2 regions of the Streptomyces sp. NRRL B-3229 genome follow, and region 2 is predicted to be linked to the other one. Evidence: riboswitches for the same ligand, from Rfam matches in the RefSeq annotation. Region 2 holds a riboswitch; the other holds the start of a gene.
The links. Region 2 has a riboswitch for cyclic di-AMP ahead of IF54_RS0123915 (transglycosylase SLT domain-containing protein). Riboswitches for the same ligand answer to the same signal wherever they lie in the genome.
Positions count from the first base shown of each region.

Region 1: linked by a shared signal. The riboswitch ahead of IF54_RS0102890 (M23 family metallopeptidase) and the one ahead of IF54_RS0123915 (transglycosylase SLT domain-containing protein) in region 2 are both predicted to bind cyclic di-AMP.

Region 1 is NZ_JOGP01000001.1:659,360-664,316, forward strand. It holds gene IF54_RS0102880 (HPr family phosphocarrier protein) at 108-389, shown strand; gene IF54_RS0102885 (GntR family transcriptional regulator) at 526-1,221, opposite strand; gene IF54_RS0102890 (M23 family metallopeptidase) at 1,424-2,185, opposite strand; cyclic di-AMP (ydaO/yuaA leader) riboswitch at 2,199-2,361, opposite strand; gene IF54_RS0102895 (M16 family metallopeptidase) at 2,651-4,039, opposite strand; gene IF54_RS0102900 (M16 family metallopeptidase) at 4,036-4,957, opposite strand, start outside.
Region 2 is NZ_JOGP01000015.1:7,093-12,049, reverse strand. It holds gene IF54_RS0123925 (LacI family DNA-binding transcriptional regulator) at 1-905, shown strand, start outside; gene IF54_RS0123920 (HAD family hydrolase) at 1,379-2,191, shown strand; gene IF54_RS0123915 (transglycosylase SLT domain-containing protein) at 2,227-2,709, opposite strand; cyclic di-AMP (ydaO/yuaA leader) riboswitch at 2,715-2,889, opposite strand; partial or broken gene IF54_RS44195 (CocE/NonD family hydrolase) at 3,301-4,709, opposite strand.

The DNA.
Region 1 (4,957 bases), on a different contig from region 2:
CCGCGGTCCGACCGCTCACCCCGGGAGGGACATCGGGTCCCCTCCGGAGACGCTTCACGTGTGGGAAACTGGTCTAGACAACCCTGAACACCGAAGGGCAGCATCACATGGCTGAGCGCCGCGTCAACGTCGGCTGGGCCGAGGGCCTCCACGCCCGACCCGCTTCCATCTTCGTCCGGGCCGCCACGGCCGCAGGTATCCCGGTGACGATCGCCAAGGCCGACGGCAACCCCGTCAACGCGGCCTCCATGCTGGCCGTCCTCGGCCTCGGCGCCCAGGGCGGCGAGGAGGTCGTCCTCGCCTCCGACGCCGAGGGCGCGGACGCGGCCCTCGACCGGCTCGCGAAGCTGGTCGCCGAGGGACTCGAGGAGCTTCCCGAGACCGTCTGAGTTCTCCGGGGCGCAGCGCGGTAAAACAAGTCGAAGGGCTCGTCCGGATTATCGGGCGGGCCCTTCGCATTTCCCTTTTACGGGCAGCAGAAATGCCGCCCCACGAATTCCCTCCTCTTTGTATACGGCGCCCGTGTTAATGCCGCAGGCCTGTCACGTTTACAGGATGTTGCGAGGTCCTCACACGGTCCGGGCGATCCGCCCCCGAGGTGAGCCGCAACCGGTGCGCGCCGCCCGAGCGCTCGGTGTGCAGCGCCGTGATCGCCCGCGCGCGTTCGCCGTCCCCGCGCGCCACCGCGTCCACGATCGCGCCGTGCTCCGCCCACGACTCCACCGGGTCGGCCGGCGCGTCCACGACGTACATCCACGCGATCTTGTGCCGCAGCTGGGTCAGCACCGAGGTCATCGCCGGGCTGCCGGCGGCCTGGGCGAGCGTCTCGTGGAACCAGCCCCCCAGGGAGCGCAGATCCTCGCTGTTGCCCCGCCTGGCACGCTCCTGACCCAGTCGGACCAGGCCGCGCAGCACCTTGAGGTGGGCCTCGGTGCGCCGCTGGGCGGCCCGGGCGGCGCCGAGCGGTTCGAGGAGCAGGCGCATCTCCAGGAGATCCGCACCCTCCTGCTCGGTCGGTTCGGCAACGCACGCGCCCGCGTGCCGCCGCGTCACCACGAAGCCCTCGGCCTCCAGGGTGCGCAGTGCCTCCCGGACCGGGACACGGGAGACGCCGTAGCGGCGGGCGAGCAGTTCCTCGGTGAGCCGGCTGCCGCGCTCGTGGACACCGGCGACGATGTCGTCCCGGATCGCCGTGCATACCGAGTGCGCCGGAATACGCATGTCCGACCTCCGTCTTAATCCCCGCGAAACGTCGCCGATTGACGTGTGTTCAGTGACTCTATTGCAATCAGCGGGAATTTCCGACGGCGGACCGGAATCCGGGGATATTTTTTGGACAAGGGGGCTCCGGAAACGACGAAACCCCGGCTCGGGGAGCCGGGGTTTCGCGGAGATCGCGCGGAGGTCTCGCGCGGAAGCGGTGTCAGACGTTGACGCCGTGCGAACGCAGGTAGGCGACGGGGTCGATGTCCGAGCCGTAGTCGGGGGTGGTGCGCGCCTCGAAGTGCAGGTGCGGTCCGGTGACGTTGCCGGTCGCGCCGGACAGGCCGATCTGCTGCCCCGGGGTGACCGACTGGCCGACCGAGACGCCGATGGACGACAGATGGCCGTACTGGGTGTACGTGCCGTCGGCCATCCTGATCACGATGTTGTTGCCGTACGACCCGCCCCAGCCGGCCTCCACGACGGTGCCGCGGCCGACCGCGTGCACGGAGGTGCCGCTGGCGGCGTGGAAGTCGACACCGGTGTGGCTGCCGGACGACCAGAGGGAGCCACCGCTCTTGTAGCCGGTGGAGATGTAGGAGCCGGAGATCGGGGCGACGAAGGCGTTGAGGCGCTTGCGCTCGGCCTCGCGGGCGGCGCGCTCCTTGGCCTCGCGTATCTCCTTGGCCCTGGCCTCGGCCTTGCGCTTGGCCTCGGCCGCCGCCTTCTTCTGCGCGGCGGCCTGCTCCTGGGCCACGGCCTGCGCGTCGATCTGCGCGGCGAGCGACTGGCCGGTGCTGACGACGGGCATGAGACCGCTCTGCTCCACGGCGGTGACGGAGTTGTCGGCGGCGAGCGCCGGGGCGGCGACGGCGCCGATGACGCCGGTGGTGGCGAGGGCGGCGACGCCCGCGGCGCGGGCGGTGGTGCGCTTCATGCGGCTGGGACGACGGTGCTTCCCGGTGGCGCAGGTGAACGCCATGTGGTGGCTGATCCTTTCCTTCCTTCTCGCCTACCGGGTTAGCTGACGGGTTCGGAGCAGGAAGGTCTCCTACGAGCCCCGCGCGATGCCACGGACGCCCGATTCACCCCAGGGACTTGGTGTGGGTCCCCGGCTCCCCTGGCTCGCGCCGTACGGGGACTCGGCGATGGCTGTCCGGTGCCGCGGGCGCGGCGCAGTGCCTGACGAACAGCCCGGATGACGCTAAGCGGGACGGCTTTCAAGGCCCAAACGGATCACGGTGTTTGTAGCGCATCCCACAGGGCAGACAGGCAACCTCCCCCCCAATTCGGACATCTAAGTGAGTTGGGTGTCCGAGCGACCTCGGTGTCGAAGGGGCCCTGGTGACGCTTCCGTCACCAGGGCCCCTGTCATGCCGTCCGCCACTCCGCTGTCGCGACGTGCGTGCCGACCTCTGCTCGGCTGCCACGACGTGCGTGCCGTCCGCTACTCGGCCGTCACGACCTTGACCTCGCCGATGCCGAGGGCCTCCACGGGCTCCTTGATGGCGGCCGCGTCGCCGACCAGGACCGTCACCAGGCGGTCCACCGGGAAGGCGTTCACGACGGCCGCGGTGGCCTCCACGGTGCCGGTCGCGGCGAGCTGCTGGTACAGCGTCGCCTGGTAGTCGTCCGGCAGGTGCTGCTCGACCTGGTCGGCCAGCGTGCTCGCGACGGCCGCCGCCGTCTCGTACTTGAGCGGCGCCACCCCCACGAGGTTCTGCACGGCGACGTCGCGCTCGGCGTCGGTGAGACCGCCCTCGGCGAGCGTGCGCAGCACCTTCCACAGGTCGTCCAGGGCGGGACCGGTGTTCGGGGTGTCCACGGAGCCGCTGATGGCGAGCATCGCGGCCCCCGAGCCGTCCGGAGCGGACCTGAGGACCTGCCCGAACGCGCGCACGCCGTAGGTGTAGCCCTTCTCCTCGCGCAGGACCCGGTCCAGTCGGGAGGTGAGGGTGCCGCCGAGGCAGTACGTGCCGAGCACCTGCGCGGGCCACACGCGTGCGTGCCGGTCGGAGCCGGTTCGGCCGATCAGGAGCTGCGTCTGGACGGCTCCGGGGCGGTCCACGATGACGACCCGGCCGGTGTCGTCGGCGGTCACCGGCGGCACGGGGCGCGGCTGGGCCGCGGAGCCGGTCCAGGAGCCGAGGGTGTCGGCGAGCAGCGCGTCCAGGTCGATGCCGGTGAGGTCGCCGACGACCACGGCGGTCGCGGTGGCGGGGCGTACGTGCTTCTCGTAGAAGGCGCGTACGGCGGCGGAGTCGATGTTCTCGACGGTCTCCGCGGTGCCCTGGCGCGGACGGGACATGCGCGAGTCCGCCGGGAACAGCTCCCGGGAGAGCTCCTTGGCGGCGCGGCGGGACGGGTTGGCCAGCTCGTGCGGGATCTCGTCCAGGCGGTTGGTGACGAGCCGCTCGACCTCGCTGTCCGCGAACGCGGGCGCCCTGAGGGCGTCGGCCAGCAGACCGAGCGCCTTGGCGAGGCGTGAGGCGGGCACCTCGAGGCTGAGACGGACGCCGGGGTGGTCGGCGTGCGCGTCGAGGGTGGCGCCGCAGCGTTCCAGCTCGGCGGCGAAGTCCTCGGCGGAGTGCTTGTCGGTGCCCTCGGAGAAGGCGCGCGCCATGATCGTGGCGACGCCGTCCAGGCCGGCCGGCTCGGCGTCCAGGGGCGCGTCCAGGAGCACCTCGACGGCGACGACCTGCTGGCCGGGGCGGTGGCAGCGCAGCAGCGTGAGGCCGTTGTCCAGCGTTCCGCGCTCGGGGGCGGGGAAGGCCCAGACCTTGGGCTCGCCCGCCTGCGGCTGCGGGTGGAATTCCATCGCGGCGAGCTCGGTCACTTGGCCGCCTCCTCGTTCTCGTCGGTGGCTTCTACGGTCGCCGCGGCCTGCGGGTCCTCGGAGGCGTCCTCGGCACTTTCGGCGATCTCGGCGGGGGCGGTGGGCTCGTAGACCAGCACCGCCCGGTTGTCGGGACGCAGCTTGGCCTTGGCGACGGCCTGGACCTCCTCGGCGCTCACGTCCAGGACGCGCTGCACGGCCGTCAGGGCGAGCTGCGGGTCGCCGAACAGGACGGCGTAGCGGCACAGTTCGTCGGCGCGGCCCGCGACGGTGCCGAGCCGGTCCAGCCACTCGCGCTCCAACTGGGCCTGGGCGCGCTCCATCTCCTCGGCGGTGGGCCCCTCCGCGGCGAACCGCGCGAGCTCCTCGTCGATGGCGGCCTCGATGACCGGCACCTCGACGTCCCCGGAGGTCTTCACGTCCAGCCAGCCCAAAGAGGGCGCTCCGGCGAGGCGCAGCAGGCCGAAGCCGGCCGCGACGGCCGTACGGTCGCGCCGTACGAGCCGGTTGTAGAGGCGGGACGACTCGCCGCCGCCGAGGACGGTCAGGGCGAGATCGGCCGCGTCCGCCTCGCGGGTGCCGTCGTGGGGCAGCCGGTAGGCGGCCATCAACGCGCGCGCGGGGACCTCTTCCTCGACGACCTCGCGCAGCTGCTCGCCGATGATCTCGGGAAGCGAGCCGTCGCGGGGCGCGGGCTTGCCGTCGTGCGAGGGGATGGAGCCGAAGTACTTCTCGATCCAGGCGAGCGTCTGCTCCGGGTCGATGTCGCCGACGACCGACAGGACGGCGTTGTTGGGCGCGTAGTACGTACGGAAGAACGCGCGCGCGTCCTCCAGGGTGGCCGCGTCCAGGTCGGCCATCGAACCGATCGGGGTGTGGTGGTAGGGGTGGCCCTCGGGGTAGGCGAGCGCGGTGAGC
Region 2 (4,957 bases):
CCGGGCGGGCCGTGGAGTCCGCCATCAGGAAGACCGGGTACGTGGTCAACCGGCATGCCCGCAGCCTCAGTACGGGCCGCTCCGACTCGGTGGCGTTCCTGCTCACGGAACCGCAGGAGAAGTTCTTCGAGGACCCCAACTTCAACGTCCTGCTGCGGGGGTGCACCGAGCGACTCGCCCAGCACGACATCCCGCTGCTGCTCATGCTCGCCGAGAGCGACGACGACCGGCGGCGCCTGACCCGGTACATCACCTCCGGCCACGTCGACGGGGTGCTGCTGCTGTCCAACCACAGCGGTGACCCGGTCGCGGCCGAACTCCACGACGCCGGGATTCCGCTGGTGGTGTGCGGCAAGCCGATCGGGCGGGGGACCAAGGTGAGTTACGTGGCCGCCGCCGACCGGGAGGGCGCCCAGGAGATGGTCCGGCATCTCCTCGCGGGGGGCCGTCGGCGCGTCGGCATGGTCACCGGGCCGCTGGACATGCCGGGCGGCCCGGACCGGCTCGCCGGCTACCGGGACGTGCTCGCCGAGGCGGGCCTGCCCTACGACCCGGCGCTCGTGGTGGAGGGCGACTTCCGGCGCAGCGGCGGTGAGCGCGCGGCCCGGCGCCTGCTGTCCCAGGCCCCCGACATGGACGCCGTGTTCGTCGCCTCCGACCTCATGGCCCTGGGTGTGGTCAACGTCCTTCAGCAGTCGGGTCGTTCGGTCCCCGACGACATCGCTGTCGGCGGCTTCGACGACTCACCGGCGGCCACCGCCATCGCCCCCGCCCTCACCACCATGCGCCAGCCCTTCGACCGCATCAGCACCGAGATGGTCCGCATGCTCCTGGCCCAGATCGCCGGCGAGGACCCGGCGGGCGTCATCCTCCCGACGGAACTGGTGGTGCGCGACTCGGCGTAGCGCGGCGGCACGGAAACCGAGCGGCCGCCTGACACCCTCACGGCCACCACCGGGCAGACAGACGGGCGCGAGCGCCATCTTTCAGGAGGCGTCGGACGCCATCGCAGTCGGCGGCTTCGCCAAGTCGCCCGCGGGCATCGCAGGGCGACGTACGCCCTCGCGGTCGGAGGCCTTGGCGACTCGCTCCCGGTCACCGCCCCCGCCCCGCCCGCGGGCAGCGCCTCGCGGGACGCCGCCCCGATATGAACTTCCCCCCGCCCCGCAGGCGCCGTAGCGGCAGAGACGGGCCGGCAACGGGGGGGAGGCGTACGGGACATTGACGTGCATCCGCGGTCGGCGGCGGAACGGTGGACGGGGGCGCGCGTCCCGCCTCGCCGTGTTCCCGGAACCGGAACTGCCGTCAACAGATGTGAAAGCAGCAGCCGTCCGGTTCGCGTCGAGTCGGAGGGGCCAACCATCCGTATTCTCTGATCATGGCCGCCTCCCCCGCATATTCACTCATCGCCACCGACCTGGACGGCACGCTGCTCCGCGCCGACGACACCCTCTCCGACCGGTCGTTGGCCGTGCTCGCCAGGGTCGCGGAGGGCGGGGCCCAGCACCTCGTCGTGACGGGACGGCCGGCCCCCAGAGTGCGGCCCCTCCTCGACGACCTCGGCAGCACGGGGCTCGCGGTGTGCGGTCAGGGCGCGCAGGTGTACGACGCCGGCGCGGACCGTCTGCTCTGGTCGGTCACCCTCGACCGGGAGCTGGCCGAGACCGCGCTCGGGAAGATCGAGGCGGAGGTGGGGCAGGTGTACGCCGCGGTGGACCAGGACGGCGTCGACGGGCTCACGCTCATCGAGCCGGGCTATCTGATGCCCCACCCGACCCTGCCCGCCGTGCGGGTCGGCCGGCGCGACGACCTGTGGTGCGAGCCGATCAGCAAGGTCCTGCTGCGCCACCCGTACCTGTCCGACGACGAGTTGGCGGTCACGGCCCGCTCGGTGGTCGGTTCGCTGGCCACCGTCACCATGTCGGGGCCCGGTACCGTCGAACTCCAGCCATGCGGCATCACCAAGGCGACCGGGCTCGCGCTGGCCGCCGAACACCTGGGCCTGGGACCCGAGGTGACGATCGCCTTCGGGGACATGCCGAACGACATCCCCATGTTCGACTGGGCGGCCCACGGCGTCGCCATGGCCAACGCCCACCCCGAGCTCAAGGCCGTGGCCGACGAGGTGACCCTGTCGAACGAGGACGACGGCATCGCCGTCGTCCTCGAAAGACTGTTCAGCCAGGCGTAGTTCCCAGCGGGCGTAATTCCCAGCAGGCGCCGTTCCTAGTACGCGCCGAACACGTTGTCGATGGACCCGTACCGCGCCGCCGCGTAGTTGCAGGCCGCGGTGATGTTCGCCACCGGGTCGTACGGGTCCCACGAGGTGTTGGCCACGTGGTACGCGTTGAAAGTCGGGTCGATCACCTGGAGCAGGCCCTTGGACGGGGTGCCGGCGGCCGCGTTGGAGTCCCAGAGGTTGATGGCGTAGGGGTTGCCGGAGGACTCGCGGATGACGTTGCGGTAGATGCCGTCGTAGGAGCCGGGGATCCCGTGCTCGGCCATGACGGCGAGCGAGGCGCGGATCCAGCCGTCGAGGTTGTTGGCGTACCCGAGGGTGGTCGCGGTCTGCACGGTCGGGGTGGCCGCGGACGCGGTGGTCGCGCCGACGAGCGGGAGCGCGAGGACGGCGACCCCGGTTCCGGCGATCGCGAGCTTGCGGACGAGACGGTTGGTGCGGGAAGCGCGGTGCTGAGCGGCAGCGGGCATGGCGAAGTTCCTCTCCGTCGCCTGCGAGGTGAGCTGTCGGGTTCGGGCGGGGAGCTGCCCGGCCATGCCCGCAAAAGGCATGACTTCACTCCGAGCCGTACCGGTATGTCCGAAGACGCCCGGTCCGGCGACTTACCTGGGTCCCCCGCTCCTGCCGTGGTTTCTCGGTGGGTGTACGGGCGGTGGCAGGATTCGGCGTCCGCCCGACAGGCCGGGAACGTATGCGAGAGCACATGTCCGGAACAAGTGGCGAATTCACATGCAATGCCTATTGACCTTGGTCGGTGGCATTTGGGGCACTTGATCCTTTGCGGTCGCAAGCCTCAACTTGTGCGCCGGGAAAGGCGGATTGAGAGGTTCCGGATATCTGCCGGTCCGTCAGCCGGAGTGAGTCAAGTCACGCCCATGCGCAAGACGCCCAAAACGGGCAAGAGGCCCAACTGGGTTTCAACCGGCCGTTCGTGGGATGCGCTTCTCCCATGTCCGGTGGAAGACCACCTCGCCGCCCTCGGTGCAGATGACCTCGTTCGAGGTGTGGAAGTCGCCGCCGTCGCAGCTGATCTCCGAACGGGTGCGCACGGTGGTGTCCCAGGCGAGGTCCGGCCGGTGCAGCCGGATCGACCAGTCCGAGCGGGTGCGCGCCGACAGGGGGTCCTGCTCGACGATCGTGTACGTCTCCCGCACGTCCTCGGTGCACTCCAGCCCGTCGGGGTACACGCGCGTGCCGCCGTACCGGGGATCGATCTCCAGACGCCACTCGCCCTTGGCCACGTCCCGCACCACCAGGCGCTCGGGAGGGGGCTCGTCCAGGGTCACGGGACTCCACCCGTCGGCGGCCACGCCACGGTCCACCCCGAGCTGCGCGGCCTGCTCCGGCTTTTCGACCACGCCGTCCGAGGACGCGCCGTCCGAGGACGCGAGGTTCGCGGACGCGATGTCCGAGACCGCGATGTCCGAGACCGCGATGTCCGAGAACGCGAGGTCCGAGGGTGCGGGAGTCGAGGGCGCGGGATCCGGGAACGCGGGATCCGAGAACGCGAGGTCCGCCTCACGCCCCCGTACCGGCAGTTCGAGGACAGGGCGCCGTGGGCCGTCGCCGGGGGGTGGGAGTCGCTGACGTGGGCGCGCAGCACGGGCTCGCCCATCACGCCGGTGTCGATCCCCCTGAGGTGCTGGTCCCACCAGCGCAGGGTCTCCCGGAGAACGCCGGTCGCCGGGCCCGGTGGACCGTGGTCCGGGTACGGGTGGGGCCAGGAGCCGATGATCCCGCGGACCCGGTCGGCGGGCAGGTGCTCGACCAGCCGGAGGACGGTGTCGCGGTACGGGTCGTGCCATCCGCCCACCGCCAGGACGGCCGCGTCGATCGCGCCGTAGTCCTCCCGGACGCTGCCCCGGCGCCAGTACTCGTCGCGGGTCTGGTGGGCGAGCCAGGTGTTCAGGGGCGGCTCCACGGCCTCCAGGCGCCCGATCCACATGTCCCGCCAGGCGTCGCCGACGTGGAGCGGGTCCGGCGGCCGGCACGTGAGCGCGAGCGTGGCCGCCGCCCACGCGTGCGTGTCCACCGCGAGGACGGAACCGCCCAGGTAGTGCACGTCGCCGTCGTAGCGGTCGTCGGTGCCGCAGACCGTGACGACCGCCTTGAGCGGCCCCGGTGCGAGGGCCGCGATCCGCAGGGCGCCGTAGCCGCCCCCGGAGCTGCCGATCATGCCGACCCGCCCGTCGCACCAGGGCTGCGCGGCCAGCCAGTCGATCACCGCGACCCCGTCGGCGAGCTCGGCCGCCCCGTACGGCTCGCCCGGCACGCCCTCGCTGTCGCCGTGCCCGCGCGCGTCCACCCCCACGGAGGCGTAGCCGTGGGCCGCGTACCAAGGGTGGCGCCGGCCGTCGCGGGCCGCGGTCCGGTGGGTGAGGCGGTCCGGCGGGTATTCCAGGATCGCGGGTACCGGTTCGGGAGTGAGCGGCCGCCACACGCGCGCGTACAGCAGCGTCCCGTCCGGCATCGGGACACGGACGTCCTCGTGGACCGTCTCGTGTGTCAACGCACCGGGCACACGGTGCGGCGCAGCTGGGACACAGTCGGTTACTTCCCTACAAGTCGATGGATATCCGATCATTTCAGGTGATCAAAAACATACCGGTCGTGATCCGATACCGCCTGGCATGGACGGGGCGGGCGCTATCGGTGATCCAAAGGTGACCGGATACGCTGACTTGAGTGATGGCAGCGCCTTATCGACATTCCGTTTGA